DNA from 3 places in the Paenibacillus jiangxiensis genome. Region 2 is predicted to be linked to each of the others. Evidence: riboswitches for the same ligand, from Rfam matches in the RefSeq annotation. Region 2 holds a riboswitch; each other region holds the start of a gene.
What was found. A riboswitch is a leader RNA that binds a small molecule or an ion and turns the genes downstream of it on or off. The one in region 2 is predicted to bind cyclic di-GMP.
Positions count from the first base shown of each region.

Region 1: another riboswitch for cyclic di-GMP. It lies ahead of ACI1P2_RS00180 (glycosyl hydrolase); the one in region 2 lies ahead of ACI1P2_RS22410 (transglutaminase-like domain-containing protein).
Region 3: another riboswitch for cyclic di-GMP. It lies ahead of ACI1P2_RS09760 (thiamine pyrophosphate-dependent dehydrogenase E1 component subunit alpha); the one in region 2 lies ahead of ACI1P2_RS22410 (transglutaminase-like domain-containing protein).

Region 1 is NZ_JBJURI010000001.1:33,220-38,414, forward strand. Features, by position in the region: gene ACI1P2_RS00175 (discoidin domain-containing protein) at 1-104, opposite strand, end outside; gene ACI1P2_RS00180 (glycosyl hydrolase) at 150-1,727, opposite strand; cyclic di-GMP riboswitch class I at 1,756-1,843, opposite strand; gene ACI1P2_RS00185 (sugar phosphate nucleotidyltransferase) at 2,014-3,387, opposite strand; gene ACI1P2_RS00190 (UDP-glucose dehydrogenase family protein) at 3,451-4,791, opposite strand; gene ACI1P2_RS00195 (glycosyltransferase) at 4,791-5,195, opposite strand, start outside.
Region 2 is NZ_JBJURI010000026.1:9,369-14,563, forward strand. Features, by position in the region: gene ACI1P2_RS22405 (collagen binding domain-containing protein) at 1-1,507, opposite strand, end outside; gene ACI1P2_RS22410 (transglutaminase-like domain-containing protein) at 1,790-2,590, opposite strand; cyclic di-GMP riboswitch class I at 2,604-2,692, opposite strand; cyclic di-GMP riboswitch class I at 2,751-2,838, opposite strand; gene ACI1P2_RS22415 (isocitrate lyase/PEP mutase family protein) at 3,030-3,800, shown strand; gene ACI1P2_RS22420 (bifunctional transcriptional activator/DNA repair enzyme AdaA) at 3,825-4,388, shown strand; gene ACI1P2_RS22425 (methylated-DNA--[protein]-cysteine S-methyltransferase) at 4,437-4,916, shown strand; gene yeiL (transcriptional regulator YeiL) at 5,129-5,195, opposite strand, start outside.
Region 3 is NZ_JBJURI010000007.1:165,666-170,860, reverse strand. Features, by position in the region: gene ACI1P2_RS09770 (isopeptide-forming domain-containing fimbrial protein) at 1-1,222, shown strand, start outside; gene ACI1P2_RS09765 (SDR family oxidoreductase) at 1,454-2,269, shown strand; cyclic di-GMP riboswitch class I at 2,587-2,682, shown strand; gene ACI1P2_RS09760 (thiamine pyrophosphate-dependent dehydrogenase E1 component subunit alpha) at 2,803-3,744, shown strand; gene ACI1P2_RS09755 (class I SAM-dependent methyltransferase) at 3,818-4,777, shown strand; gene ACI1P2_RS09750 (acetoacetate decarboxylase) at 4,764-5,195, shown strand, end outside.

The DNA of each region.
Region 1 (5,195 bases), on a different contig from region 2:
TCCTGATTGCTTTTGTTGGCATAACCCAAAAGCGAAAACAAGATAACCAAGCCAAGCAGGCCCAGAAGCAAATATGCATACTTGTTAGCCAACCAATTTTTCATTGTTCATGTCCACACTTTCTGTACAGGGTTGCCGGAAAGAGAGAGCTATTTCACAGTATGGAACAAAGCGCTCGAAGGAATGACCGCTTTGGACTCCTGCTCGCTCTCCCACATCAGGCGTGCCATGGCATCACCTGTTCCTTCGTAATATTCCACTTTGAGGTCGTAGAGCTGATCAGCCGCAAGGCTGATGCTTCCTTTGCGCTCCGTCCAGCTTTGCTTGAACCAACTGTCAATGATCAGCTGCCCATCCACCCATACCCGGATTCCGTCATCGGAAATCGTCGTAAAGGTATAGGTGCCGCTGTACCTGGGTTTTACCTTGCCTGTCCAGCGTACGGAGAATTGATCGGCAGGCACTGCCGGATCCGGCGCGGCACTGCGCCAGTTGAAATCCAGCTTGGCATCCGTGCGTGTAAGCACAGGTGTCCCGCTTAGCTCGATATTGTTGAAGAACTCGGCGTGCAGTCCCTCATACACCGTATCTGGAACAGGCTCGGGGGCAGGTTCCGGTTCAGGCTCCGGATCGGGTTCTTCCCCGACCGGTGGCGCTCCCGGAGGAGCAGTATCAGGCGGCTCCGCAGGAGGGGCTTCAGGAGGAGCAGCCATGTCTGCCGCCAATTCATCCCGAGTCAGTGTTCTGTCCTCATTCATGTATGCAATAATTTGATCGTTCGAATTGTTTTGTGTCAGCATGTTGCCCCAGGTCATGGAGTATGCCCATTTCGGCTGGGCTGACAATACCCTCTCGGAAGGCATCTCTCCGTGCTCGCCAATGGCAATCGGTTTTTCTCCGGCCAGACTCAGCAAGCCGTCATAATAGCTCTGCTTGAAATCATTGTCATAGATGTCCGCGGCCAGAATATCGACCTTGGACAAACCGGGAAACGTACTGGCATAAGGAGCTGACCAAGCGTTCGGAGCGTTGGGATTCCAGACCCACAGCAGATTGTTCAGCTGGTGGACATTCACAAATCTGTCATACATGATATCCCATAATTTCACAAAGTTATTCTTGTTTCCCCACCAGAACCAATCCCCGTTCATCTCGTGGTAAGGCCGCCATAGAACGGGCACACCCGCATCCCGCAGTTCGCCGAGGGACACCGCGACGCGATCCAGATCTGCGATCAGCCTTGCATATTCCCTGGTTCCTGGTGTAACGTACTTGTTAAATTGCGCCTGGGTAATCTTGGCCTGTACATTGGCCCAGGTCAACGGTTTGCCGGGAAGCGCCTGATGAAAGGTTATGGCGACGATGCCGCCGGCATTATGCCAATTAATCGCACTATACACTACATTGCTGCGCTGGGCCTCGGCCTCCGCAGCCGACTGGTTGGAAACAGCCCCCAGCTCATAGCCGTGCAGGCCGGCGTACTGCCCGCTGATTTTCTTCAGCTTGATGTTCAGTTCATCCGGGCTCTCCAGATAATCATGCTGACCTGTAATCATCCCTCTTCCGTCCAAATTGGACAAGTACGCATATAATTCGCGCGCCCCGGCTGAAGCAGCAGGATTAATGGGCGCTGCAGCTGCCTGGGCAGTGTGTTCCCGCGACAGCCCTGATGGGAGCAGAGAGCAAAACAGCACGACAGGCAGCAGTGTTTTAAAAAATCGATACATAGAATAAGTTTTCACCAATTCTCTCCCTCTCGGTAGCCAGGCTGCCATCCCTCGATGGGGTAAGGCCCTATAGCTTTGCGTTCACCTGCCTTTCGACAGGGTTGCCATTTTTCGTATGAAGGTCTATGAAGCTCCTTCTTATCCTAGAGTATCGACTCGGATTTACCAAAAATTAATAGATCATCCATGCTGGAACCCATTTTTTTCAGATATTTTGACAAAAAAAACCGTTAAACAACATCATTTTTTGCAATTATATGCGTAAAAACGCAACATGTGCGTTTTTTCAGCTAATAAACTGGTGCAGAGAGATGTCATTCCAATCCATGCAGAAGCGGACGATATCTTCTTCCACCAGCTCGGAACCTGTCTGCACTTCAATCAGCTCCACATCGGTCACCGCCAGAATGCTGTGCTTCGTGCCTTCCGGAATGCGGACAACGTCGCCGGCCTTTACTTTGTGCAGTTTCTCGTTCAGAATTACTTCCGCCTCGCCGCTGATGATCGTCCATATTTCACTCCGCTTGCGATGAAGCTGGTAGCTGATATTTTTGTCCTTCTCGATGCAAATCCGCTTGGTGAGCACTTCATTGCCCTCCGGATATTTCACATAATCCACAACCCGGTAATGCCCCCAACGGCGCTCCTCGTACATCGGACGCTGATTGTGAGCCTTCAGCACTTCCTTGATCCGCGGGCTCTCCGCCTTGTTGGTTACAAGAATGCCATCCGGACTGGCCGCAACGATCAGATCGCTGGCCCCGATAATGGTAACCGGAATGTCCAGCTCGTTGATTAGACTTGTATTCACGGAATCCTCGGTCATCACTCCCTTGCCCACCTGGCGCTGCGACATTTCCTCCGTCAGCGTGTTCCAGGTGCCGAGATCCTTCCAGAAGCCGTCATATGGAAGAACTACGATGTTCTCTTCCTTCTCTACCACTTCATAATCAAAGCTTATTTTAGATAATAGATGATATTGTTTCTGCAGTTCTTCATACTTCAGCGGAAGCCCCTTCCCTTCCAGAATGTTCAACAGATATCCCAGACGGAAAGCAAAAACTCCGCAGTTCCAGAGCGCACTCCGCTCAATCAGAAGCTCAGCCTGCTCTTTGTTCGGTTTTTCTTGAAAATGGCTGACCTGCAGGCAGCCCGCAATTCCAGCCGGGCCTTCTTTCGGAATGATATAACCGTATTTTTCGGATGGATAGGATGGGACGACACCCATCAGAGCAAGGTTGGCACCCGTTTTCTGCAGCGTGTATTCCATGCGCGCCACCGTGTGGAAGAAGGTCTGCTCCACGTACGGATCAACCGGCAGAATCGCAACGACCGTATCTGGAGATACGTCTGCGATGCTGTACAGGTAAGTGGCCGTTAACGCAATGGCCGGGAAGGTATCCCTGCGCTCAGGCTCCACAATGATGCTGACGTCGCTCCCGATCTGGCTCTGAATCATTTCGACCTGAGCTCTGCCAGTTGCAATATATGAGGACTCCGCCATTCCGGCGTCTCCAAGCTGTCTCCATACCCGCTGCACCATGGATTCAGGAAGTCCCTCCGGGCTTTCCAGCACCTTCAGAAACTGTTTGGAACGGGAATCGTTGGACAGAGGCCATAATCTTTTACCGGAACCGCCAGACAAAAGTACCAATTTCATAACTCCACTCTCCCTCCATGAAGTAAATTTCCTGAAAAGGTCATATTTTCCTGACCATTAATATTATACTGCACCTGCTACGCTTGGCGAAAGGCCGTTAAGCCCACTCATGCGCGGTCTGCCGACCGAATAATACTCCAATCCGGATTCGGCGATCTGCTGTTCAGAGAATACATTACGCCCATCAATGAGAACCGGCTTGCGCAGCACGGAGCCCAGCATGCGCAGATCTACCTGCTTGTAGTGATCCCAGTCGGTCAGCAGGCAGACGGCATCACAGCCAAGCGCCGCTTCTTCAGGCGTGGAGCACCACTGAATATGCTCATGATTAAACTGCTCCCTGAATTTATCCATCGCGATCGGATCATGGACTTTGACGAACGCGCCTTCCTTCACCAGGGTTTCCACAATCTCGAGGGACGGCGCCTCCCGGATGTCATCCGTGTTCGGCTTGAAGGACAAACCCCATACGCCCACATGTATACCGTTTAACTGCCCGAGGGATTCGCGCAGCTTGGAAATAATCATATAGCGTTGATCCGCGTTCACCTCCACTACGGATTTAAGCAGTTTGAACTCGTAATCCACGTTGCCCGCGATTTGAATCAGGGCATTCGTGTCCTTGGGGAAGCACGAACCGCCATATCCGATTCCCGCCTGCAGGAAGGAGGAGCCGATGCGTTTGTCCATGCCCATGCCAACCGCTACATTGGTGACGTCAGCGCCCACTTTTTCGCAAATATTGGCAATCTCATTAATAAATGAAATTTTCGTGGCCAGGAAGGCGTTGGAGGCGTATTTGATCATCTCGGCGCTCCGGACGTCCGTTACATAGATATTGTCCGTAAAATCCTGGTGTAGCTCGACCATCGTCTCACGCAGCGCTGGATTGTCAATGCCGATAATGATGCGGTCGGGATGCAGCGTATCGCTGATCGCAGAGCCTTCGCGCAGAAACTCGGGTGCGGATACAATATCAAATGCATGATGGGTATGCCGTGCAACGACCTCGCGGATTTTTTCGTTCGTTCCGACAGGCACGGTACTCTTGGTCATAATGATCTTGTGGCCGTTCATCGCCGCGCCCACATCGGCCGCCGCCCGTTCGATGTACTGCAGATTGGCTTCTCCGTTCGGCAGGGACGGTGTCCCCACCGCCAGAATAATAATATCGGAACGGCGAACGGCATCACCCAGGTCCGAGGTGAACTCAAGCCGCTCCTCCCGGAGATTCTGCTCAATCAGCTCTTCAATGCCAGGCTCGTAAATCGGCGACTCAGCCCGCTTCAGCTTTTCAATTTTCTCCTCGGCCATATCAACGCAAATCACCTTGTTATCCTTCAAGGCAAAGCATACTCCCGATACCAGCCCCACATATCCCGTTCCGATCACAGCCAGCTTCATCATGGCTTCAATCCCCCTTTAAGAAAGTTCACATAGGCTTGCTCCACATACTTCTTGAACTGTTCCTTGAACGTGTTTTCATCAAATTTACCCGCATGCCGTGTAATGTCGTCTACGTTCCACTCATGCTTTTCCACGGCTTCCACGGCTTCCAGCACATCCTCCACTTCATGCCTGCGGAAGAAAACACCGTTCAGATACGGCACGATCGTGTCGAGCGCACCGCCTCCCTGGAACGCTATGACCGGACGGCCGGCCGCGTTGGCCTCCAGCGGGGTGATGCCGAAGTCCTCAATACCCGGAAATACCAGCGCCCGGCACTCTGCCATCAGCTTGTTGACCTCGCTGTCCTCCAATCTGCCAAGAAATTGAACATTGGATTTTGCTATGCCTTCCAGCCGCTT
Region 2 (5,195 bases):
TCGTAATAAGCCACTTCGCCGTTTTGTTGGCGAAGTCGACATTCGAGACGCCCTTCACCAGAGCGCGGATTCCTTGGGCCGGAGCTGTTACATCTTTGGACGAGTCACCCGATACGACTTTGTTCTTTACTGGCTGTCCGTCAGCGCTCGTCCGGTCGACCGGCTTTGTCTGGTAAACGATCGTATAAGGAGAATCGATACCCTTATTGAATTGAAGTGTAAATCCGTTTGTACCTGTCGGTGTAAAGGTGTATTCATCCGGTGAAAGCAGATCTTCAGCCTTCGTTGAATTCCCTTTATACACCTTCAGCGAATCGGCAACCAGCGTATGAATCGCACTGAATTCATCCGTAATAACCGCTTGATCTTTCGTAAGCTTTTTCTCGTTAAAATTGTATTTCACAGTCCAGGTGATGATTCCGGTGTCTTTATTCTGGCTATAAGTCTTATCCAAAAATTTACCACGGTCCACTGTTACCGTAGCGGTCGACTTGGTATCTTTCATATCGTCGCCAGACAGTACAGCGGTGTTCTCAAAACGAGTCTGCTCGCCGGTAAGCTTCGTCGAATAACGAATCTCGTAGGCTTTGCTGATCGTCTCATCCTGGAACGCAAGCTCCAGTTTGGCGCCGCCGTTCGTTTCGACCGTATACTTGTCGGTCCCTACCTTATCGCCAAGGACCGTCGAACCGTCGCCGTTAACCTGTAGGCGGTACACCTCCACAGAGTCGGCGATGAGTTCAGAACCTTCAGGTATCACATCCGTGATGACCGCATGCTTGATCTTATCCAGTGATTTGTTGACTTGAACCGTCCAATCGATCCGGTCTTTGCCAACCGCTTTTCCCTGTTTGTCGATCAGCTTTCCGCCCTGCGGCTTCAGATTCACGATAACGACTTGCTCTCCGCTTTTTACCGGAATGGCAATGACGACTTCCGTGCTTCCCTTAATCGTTTCCTTCGTAAACTCGGTACGTATTTCCAGCTTGCCGCTTACGTTGGAGTGGCTCTCCACATAATCGTTGAAGGTCATGACAACCTTCCCGTTGCGGTCGACGGTAAATGTGCCAACTTTGTCTTGATCGGCCACGAGTGGAGCGTCAATATCCGTAAAAATTTCAAACTGGTCCGGCAGCTCGAAGGTAAATGTATCCCCGTTCTTGTAGCCGTGACTATTCGGAAGCTCCCATTCGTAGCTGAGATTGACAGCCTCACCGATGTCCAGGGTACTGTCCGGATTATATACTGCATCGATCACGTTACCATTCAAGTCGGTTAATACCACTTTTGTTAAAATGTTGTCCGTATTCTTGACTGGCGCTGGCGGGATATAAACATCATCCGTCACTCCAACTTCATCTTTTACTCCATACACGGATTCCTGCACACTTGCTGGTGTATCGGCCGCATTGGCATTGGCCACATTGCCCGTCCAGGCGGTTACACCAAAAACCGATTGAAGCAGGAGCAGCAGCGCCACAACGATTCCACTAACTTTTTTCTTCATAATCTCTCCCTCAGTCTCTACATCACCCTCGAATGTTCGGTTCCGATCCTGCTTGCCGTGCGCAAATCGGGCTATCTATACTCCATTGAATTGTATGCCGTTAAGAGACCTTCCAGTCCATCACCTCCGCATATTTCTAATGGCGCACGATTCATTGTTCCTGTTTTTCCCACCAGAACCAAATGGGCTTCTTGCATTATACCTGCCCGATCTCTACAATTTCTCTACAAACTCGAACAAGCCTTGGACATTTGTCCAAAGCTTAAATTGATCGTATTCTTTTTAGTAATATTTGGATACCGAGTAGCGAGCGGCATCCTTTATCATTTTGAAATCGGCCCCTTTGGCTTTCCAGCTCGCATCGACCGTTGTATCAATGGTTACCCACTTCCCGTTCAAATAAACTTCATTCCAGGCGTGGTAAACATCGACGTATTCCGAAGTTCCCATATCGAGCTTGGCTGGAATGCCGATGCTCCGCAGCATGGAGGCGAACAGGGAGGCATAGTCGTAACACATCCCCTTCTGTCCAAGAATCGTACGGTTGATATCGGGAAGGTAGTTCGTCAGATCACTGGTTGCAAGAGCCTTGTCGTATCTGATCGTGCCCACAATATATTCATAAATAGCCTGTACTTTTTCTTCGTCGGATTGAGCAGACCCAGTCAGCTTCTTCGCAAGCTGAGCAGCCTTGTCCTGTTCGCTCCAATTGATATTTTGTACAGAACTCAAAAACACTTTGCTATTGTTCGCCAGTTGAAGTGTAACAGGCGCTTCCTGAACAATCTTATATTTGGTGCCGCTGACTTGTTCCAGTACGGTAACCGTGTAATCACCGTTACCCATCTGCAACGGAAATACTTCCTGCCGTTTGTTCGGCGAAAGCATATACGTGTATTTGTCCTGACTCTTTGCAATCATGAGCTTCGTCTTGGTCCCTGCTTTCACGTCATATCGAATAACGATCACACCACGGTCCAGCTGTTCCAAGCCCAACCAATCCTGAGATTGGGTAGCTTGTACTAATGGAGCCCACAATAATAACGCAAAAAGTCCTACAATCGCGAATATTGCGTTGCGCATACTGCAAACTCCCTTCGGTAGCCAGGCTGCCATTGACATAATCGTCAAGAAGGCCCTGTAGCTTTGCGTCCCTGTCTTTCGACAAGTTTGCCGTTATCGTGCTAGAGTTTCCAGATTTTAATATATTATTGTCCTATGAGAAACAAAAAAAGCGTCTTCGTTCGGTAGCTGGCTGCCATTTGACATATCGCCAAGTAGGCCCTGTAGCTTTGCGTCCTTGCCTTTCGACAAGTTTGCCGTTATCGTGAGTAGCTTTTGTGAGACTATCTTACCAGACATCTCTATTTCTATCAAGAGAAAATTTACAAGATTCATTGATTTCTGCGCCCATTCGATGATCTTTTTCGTTTCTCTCTCAGACCATAAGAGCAAGAATGAGGACGAAATAATAAAGCCTACTTGATAGAATGAGTTACACCAAAGCCAAGGAGGAAGCAAAATGTCGATGATTCAGGAATTCAATAATCTCCATACTTCAGAGGAGCTATTATTTTTGGGAAATGCCTGGGATCTATTATCAGCTTTGACATTAGAGAAGGCAGGTTTTAAAGCCATTGGTACTACCAGCTGGGGGATTGCCAATTCGTTAGGCTATGCGGACGGAGAATTAATAGATTTTAATCAAAATCTAGCAATCGTCAAAACCATTGCAGAGAATGTAAAAATACCGGTATCCGCTGATATTGAAGCAGGATATAGTGAGGATTTTAACACAATTATCGATAATGTATTAAGAACAGCAGATGTCGGGGTTGCCGGTATCAATATTGAGGATTCCCTGAAAAAAGAAAAGGGGTTAAGAGGTATAAAGGATCATTGCAGCCTCCTGACAAAAATGAGAACAGCGCTGGAAAATCACGGATATAATAATTTTTATATCAACGCCAGAACGGATACTTATTTTCAATTGGAAGCCCCTTTTAATGAAACGATCGATCGGGCCAAGGCCTATGTTGAAAGCGGGGCCAGCGGGATTTTTGTGCCAGGAGTAACGGAAGATGATGAAATTCAGCAAATCGCTGCTCAAGTCAAGGCACCGCTCAATATATTGTCTTTGCCTAACCTGACAAGTTGTAATAAGCTGAAAGAGCTAGGCGTGAAGCGCTTTAGCTTTGGAAATGCCCTGTCAGATAAAATCATCGCTTGTTTAGAAGACAATGCGGCTAAATTATTGGAATTACAGGATACATCACATTTATATGAGAACTAGATCAGGAAGGCAGGTGATGAAGGGATGACCAGTATAAATCTTTCATTTGACGAGATGTGGGAAAAAATCATTGCCTGCGACCGGAAATATGATGGTTTATTTTTTACAGCCGTGAAAACAACGAAAATCTACTGCCGTCCTTCCTGCAGGTCCAGAAAGCCCAAAAAGATAAATGTTGAGTTCTATCACAATATCAGTGAGGTTGAAAAGGCTGGTTTTCGTGCATGCAAAAGATGCCAGCCTGAGGTTGAACATTCTCCTCATAGTGAATTCGTTAAAAGTATTACGACGATTTTAGTGAATCAATATAAACAAGATTTGAAGCTGAATGATATTGCAGAACAGGTCGGTTTAAGCCCCTTCTATCTCGAACGGCTATTTAAAAAAGAAACATCAGAGACTCCGCGTGCTTTTTTGGAAAAAGTGCGCATCGATAAAGCCATGCAGCTTCTTCAAACGACCAATATGACCAATCTTGAAATTGGTTATGAGGTGGGCTTCCAAAGTCTTTCTAATTTTTACAAAGTGTTTCGAAATTTAAAAGGCTGTTCACCAAGCGAGTTTCGAAAGATGAGGACGGAGCCTTAATCGGCATACTGGAGAGTCAATACTACCTTTTTTCTTGGAGGTCCTTATATGAGCAGACTGTATATAATAGATTACCAATCACCCATTGGAATGATTGAAATACAAGGAACAGATCAAGCGGTTTACTCTATCCTGTTCTCGGAACGGGACCAGATCGTAAATGCTATCCATGACGAAACTCCCCAGGCTTTGAAGCTTTGCCGTGATCAGCTTGATGAGTATTTTAAAGGCACACGTACCGAATTTACATTTCCTTATATATATGAAGGTACTGAATTTCAAAAAACGGTTTGGAATTCTTTAAAAACAGTACCCTATGCACAAACATGGTCTTACAAAGATATTGCTGTTTCCCTCGGGAATGAAAAGGCCATACGAGCTGTCGGCAGCGCAAACGGCAAAAACAAATTAAGCATTGTCATCCCTTGCCACCGAATTATTGGTACAAACGGGAAGTTAACCGGCTATGCGGGCGGCTTGTGGAGAAAGGAATGGCTTCTCGAGCATGAGCAACGTTTGAGAAAATAAAGGGCTCTTATTGTTCTGAATTTTGATATCTTTCAACTTCATAGGGCGAGTTATATAATAATGTGATCGATACAAAACATAACACAAGGATAGTCAAAATTATTCCGATCACCCAGGCCACCCTTTTTACGGCACGTGACTTTTTATATTCTGGTGACTGTTGAGTCTCCTGGTCCATCCGCATTCCCTCCAATTTAATAATCGAAAATCAACTACGTATTCCCCAACATCCCGGCAAGTTCATACAGGGAGTCGTACCGCTGAATCCGGTAGTGACGG
Region 3 (5,195 bases), on a different contig from region 2:
AGCGGTCGTGAACGACACTTATCTGGAAAATCTATCGATTACCGATACGCTGCCTGCGGGACTGGAGTACGTGCCAGACAGCCTGAAGGTGGACGGTATGTCCGTGACGGATGCTCAGGATAGCGATGCCGGTCATTCTGTTTCCGGCGAAGTGTACGGCTCATTCGGTAGCGTAGATGATATGAATTGGCATATGTTGGAGTTCCAGGCCATTATCCAGACGGGATACGACGGCCAGGTGATTCAAAATACAGCGCTGGTGACTGGCGATAACATTGATCAACCAGGCGAGCCAACGGAGAAAATAGCCGTTGAGGAAGAACCGCCTGTAGTCATTCCGCCGGTAGATCCACCAGTGCAGCCGCCAGTTGATCCACCAGTAGACCCACCAGCACCACCGGTAAACCCGCCTGTAACTGAAGATCCGGGTAGTGGGGGTTCAGGCGGTGGCGGTGGTGGCGGAGGTTCGCACGATGACGACGCTGTCGATCCGGCTTCCCCAGTGCTTGAATCCGAGAAATCGGCGAAAGATGTGAACGGAGGCAGCATCGAAGTCGGCGATGTGATTGAGTACACGATTCGCACACGCAACACCGTAGAGGACAGTGTCGTGACCAATCTGGAAATCTCGGACGCCCTGCGTGCCGAGCTGCAATATGTGCCAGGCATGCTGAAGGTGGACGGCATTACTGTAACCGATGCGCTGGACAGCGACAAAGGCTCATACGTCAATGGCATGGTGAGTGGACAGTTCGGCGAGGTTACAGATACGGACTGGCATACGATTGTATTCCAGGCCAAACTGGTGGCAGGCCAACCGGGCCAAACGATACAAAACGTAGGTGAAGTGAGCGGGGATAATCTGGACGATTCGGATACGCCGTCTGAAGACATCATCATTGGCGGCGGAAGCGGCAGCAATCCCGGCATACCGGGAGGAGAACCGAACGACGGCTCTTCCTCCGGCAATCCAGACAACCCGGGCTGGGGAGGTTCGGATTCCGGTTCCACAGACTCCGGTCAGTCCAGAAGCTCGGGTGGAACTGGAGGAAGCGGGCAATCCGGCACCTCGGGTGACTCGGAGAGCGGAAGCTCCTCCAGCAACGGGGATGGCACTGGCAGCAAGCTGCCGGCAACTGCAACGAATATGTACGGCTATTTGCTGGCCGGATGCCTCATCCTGCTTGCAGGCCTGTTCCTGCTGAGAAGAAAGAAAGCTTAACCGGTAAGATGAAAAACAGACTGCCCTCAAGCATGCATTACTTGGGGGTAGTCTCTCCTTTACCTAAAACTTGGTAGGTATGTCCTATTCAAAAACGGGATCTCGTCCAATATCATTATGGCAGCATTATACTTTGTACGATCATAGCAAACCCGTTGATTTGGTTTTCGAGGGCATATGTTTTGCGAGCGTTCCCAAAAAATACACCAATGATTTGCAGGAGGGCAAAACATGAAAACAATTATGATTACGGGTTCATCGTCTGGAATTGGAAAAGCTGCAGCCAGGTATTTTGCAGATCAGGGATGGAATGTGATTGCTACCATGCGTTCACCTGAAAGAGAAACCGAACTGTCGCGGCTGGAGAATGTTTTGGTAACGAGGCTCGACGTTGAACAATTGGAAACGATTCAAGAGGCATTAAGGGCAGGTTTGGAGCGATTTGGCACAATCGATGTCCTGTTAAATAATGCCGGTTACGGAGTTCTGGGCATCTTCGAGGCGGCTTCATACGAGCAAATTCGAAAGCAATTTGAAGTAAATGTACTCGGCCTTATGAAGGTGACCAAGAGCATTCTTCCTCATTTTAGAGCTAATAATAGTGGAATAATCATCAATTTATCTTCAATGTCCGGAAGAGTGGGGCTGCCTTCATTTTCGCTTTATCACTCTACTAAATTTGCAATTGAAGGCTTCACGGAAACTTTATCGTTTGAGCTTGCTTCTCAAAATATCCGGTTAAAACTAATTGAGCCTGGTGTGGTCAAAACGGACTTTTTTGGCAGATCTATCGATTTATTGTCCATTGAGTCTTTGCCAGATTATCAGGAATACTCCCAATCGGTTCAGCCCTTGGTGGAGGCAATCATTAACACGGACAGCGCATGCACTCCGGAAATGGTGGCGGAGACCATCTATCAGGCGGCAACGGACGGTACAAAGCAGTTGAGATATGTAGTTGGAGAAGATGCGAAAGCGTTATTGGAGCTCAGGAAAGAGATCGGCGAAGAAGCTTTCATCCAGCATATCACGCAACAGTTTTCCTGACATCAACCAAATCACAGATACGTCACAAGGTCTCTGGTCCGTCAGAGGCCTTTCTTGCTGTTTCTGGAGCAGGAAAAATTCCTTCCATATCCAAAAACCATAGCATAGATAAACGAGCAAAATTTGCCAAAAAAATTCCAAAAAAATTCCAATAAAAACCAATCAAATGTACCACGGAATACGTTATTTACGCATATGCCCCTACATAACGAAGAAAAGCGAACATTGTCGTATGCTGAAAAATATGGTAATGAAGCCCTATTCCAAAAAAGTAAATATCATGAAACAATATACAATATATTACAACTTTATACTATGTACGATAATGGCAAACCCGTTGAAAGGCGGTGACGCAAAGCTATAGGGACTAAGGCGGATAGTACCACAATCCTCTATGTCAGCCAGTTACCGAATACGTCGGAAACCTCCGTCTATTCATTTTCAGGTAACACCAGATGAAACCAAGAAGGGAGGTTTTTTGTTTGCCCAACAAGCATCGACAACTCGGTTTGTCGAATCAGCAGCTTCTGGATATGTACCGGGATATGGCTCTGGCACGGAAAGTCGACGAACGGCTGGGATTGTTTCATCGTGCTGGAAAAATCCCTTTCCACATGTCTTGTCAAGGTCATGAAGCCGCACAGGTAGGTGCGGCGTATGCACTGGATATGACGAAAGATTTTCTTTGCCCGTATGATCGCGATATGGGCATGGCCATTGTTTTCGGCATGACGGCAAAGGAACTGATGCTCACCGCTTTTGCCAAGGCAGAAGCTGCGGACAGCGGCGGGCGGCAAATGCCTGGGCATTATGGCAGTAAAAAAAATCGTATTCTTTCGACTTCCGGCCTCACTACCACTCATGTCCCGCATGCCGTAGGAATCGCCTTGGCCGGCAAAATACGGGGAGATCATCCTGTCGTGTTAGTCGCTTTTGGAAATGGAGGCAGCCATCGGGGGGAGTTTCACGAAGCAGCAAACTTTGCAGGAGGACACAAGCTTCCGGTCATTTTTTTCTGCGAACAGAACCAGCCCTATGGTCTTTCGGTTCTCTCCTCGAAGCAGACGGTACGTGATAGTGTTGCAGATCGGGCAAAAGCATACGGCTTTCCTGGCATCCGTGTGAGCGGCAATGATCCCCTGGAAGTATACAGGGTCACGAAAGAGGCCGTCGACAGAGCGAACAGAGGAGAGGGTCCTACGCTGATCGAGGCCGGTCTCTACCGCCTGGCTCCTTATCCAAGCGATGACGATGATCAAGGATATCGTTCCAGTGAGGAAATAGAGGAAGCCGAGAAGTACGACCCGCTTGAATCCTTTAGCCGTTATCTCAGAAAATCCGGGATATTGGAGGAACACGCAGAGCAGGAAATTCATGATCGAATCGTCAGGGAAATCGACGAGGCCGCGGAATATGCGGAACTTACCCCAGACCCAGCCCTCGAAGATATCTTTAAACACGTTTATTCAAATTAGGAGAGAATAGAGCCCAACTGCCGAATTGAATGGAATGCCGCAATCGTTAGGAGTCTTTCAGGGAGGGAAACTAATGGATCAGACGATTGAAAAAGAGTTTTTTGAAGATGTTGAAATGAAGATTAATCAAGGCCAATACTCTGAAGCATTAAGTACGCTTTATGATGGATTAAGAGACTTACGTCAACAGTACTCAACAGAAGATTGGACCCAGTTTATCCCCCGATATCGTGAACACTCCATAAGCCATTTTTTCTTGCAAGAACCACTATCCCGTCGAGCATTTGAAAGACCGCGCGGTTATGCAGGTGATCCCATAATGCTGGACCTGCAGTATGACTTTGAAAAGTTGGAATCGTCCCCCTACGAGAATGAAAAATCAGAGATTGCCGATTTTCTATATTACGACTTAAACCGCATGGCTCATGCCAATAATGCTAACCGCGAAAGAAGACGTATCCTTTCCAGCAAAATTAATCAAACCTCAGAACGTGTTGCGAATCCTTATATTCTCTCGGTCGCTTGTGGTCACTTAAGAGAAACATCAGATTGTGCTGCGGTGCAAAACAAAACGATTGGAAAATTTGTCGCCATTGATCAAGATCAGGAGGCTCTTTCGGTTGCTGCAGAAGCCATAAAGGATTTTGGCGAAGCGATCCCAGCCTCAGTTGTTGACATCATCAGAAATAAAGTCCCTCTTCCCACTTTTGATTTTATCTATTCCATCGGTGTATATGATTATCTTCCAGATAAAATTGCTAAACGATTAACGAAAAAATTATTTCAACTGCTCAATCCAGGCGGCCGCTTGTTAATCATTAACTATCATCCGGGCTCTCCCACAATTGCTTATATGGAAGCTGTGATGGATTGGTGGCTCATTTACCGTAATGAGGATCAAATGCAAGAACTATTAGAAGAACTCCCCAAAGAAGATATAAATGATGTGGATATATTTGTGGAAGATCACGAGACAATTATTTTTATGGAAATCGAAAAGCGGAAAGGTGATGACAAGAATGAAGAAAAGTGATGTGCGCAAGCAAATGTCGACTCCATTGGGGGCTCCTGCTTTTCCTGTCGGACCTTATTATTTTCGTAATCGGGAGTATCTGAACATTCTCTATCGTACGGATATGGAAGCTCTGAGACGTGTAGTCCCTGAGCCGCTTGAAATTGATGAACCTTTGGTCAAATTTGAGATCATGTACATGCCGGATGTGACCGGTTTGGGGGCCTATACTGAATCAGGCCAGGTGATACCGGTGAGCTTCAATGGCGAGAAGGGCGAATACCTGCATGCCATGTACGTGGATAATCATCCTGCGATTGCTTCCGGACGGGAGATCAGTGCATACCCGAAAAAACTGGGCTCTCCAAGACTGTACATTGATTCGGACACATTAGTCGGCACGCTGGACTACGGATCTTTACGTGTGGCCACCGCAACA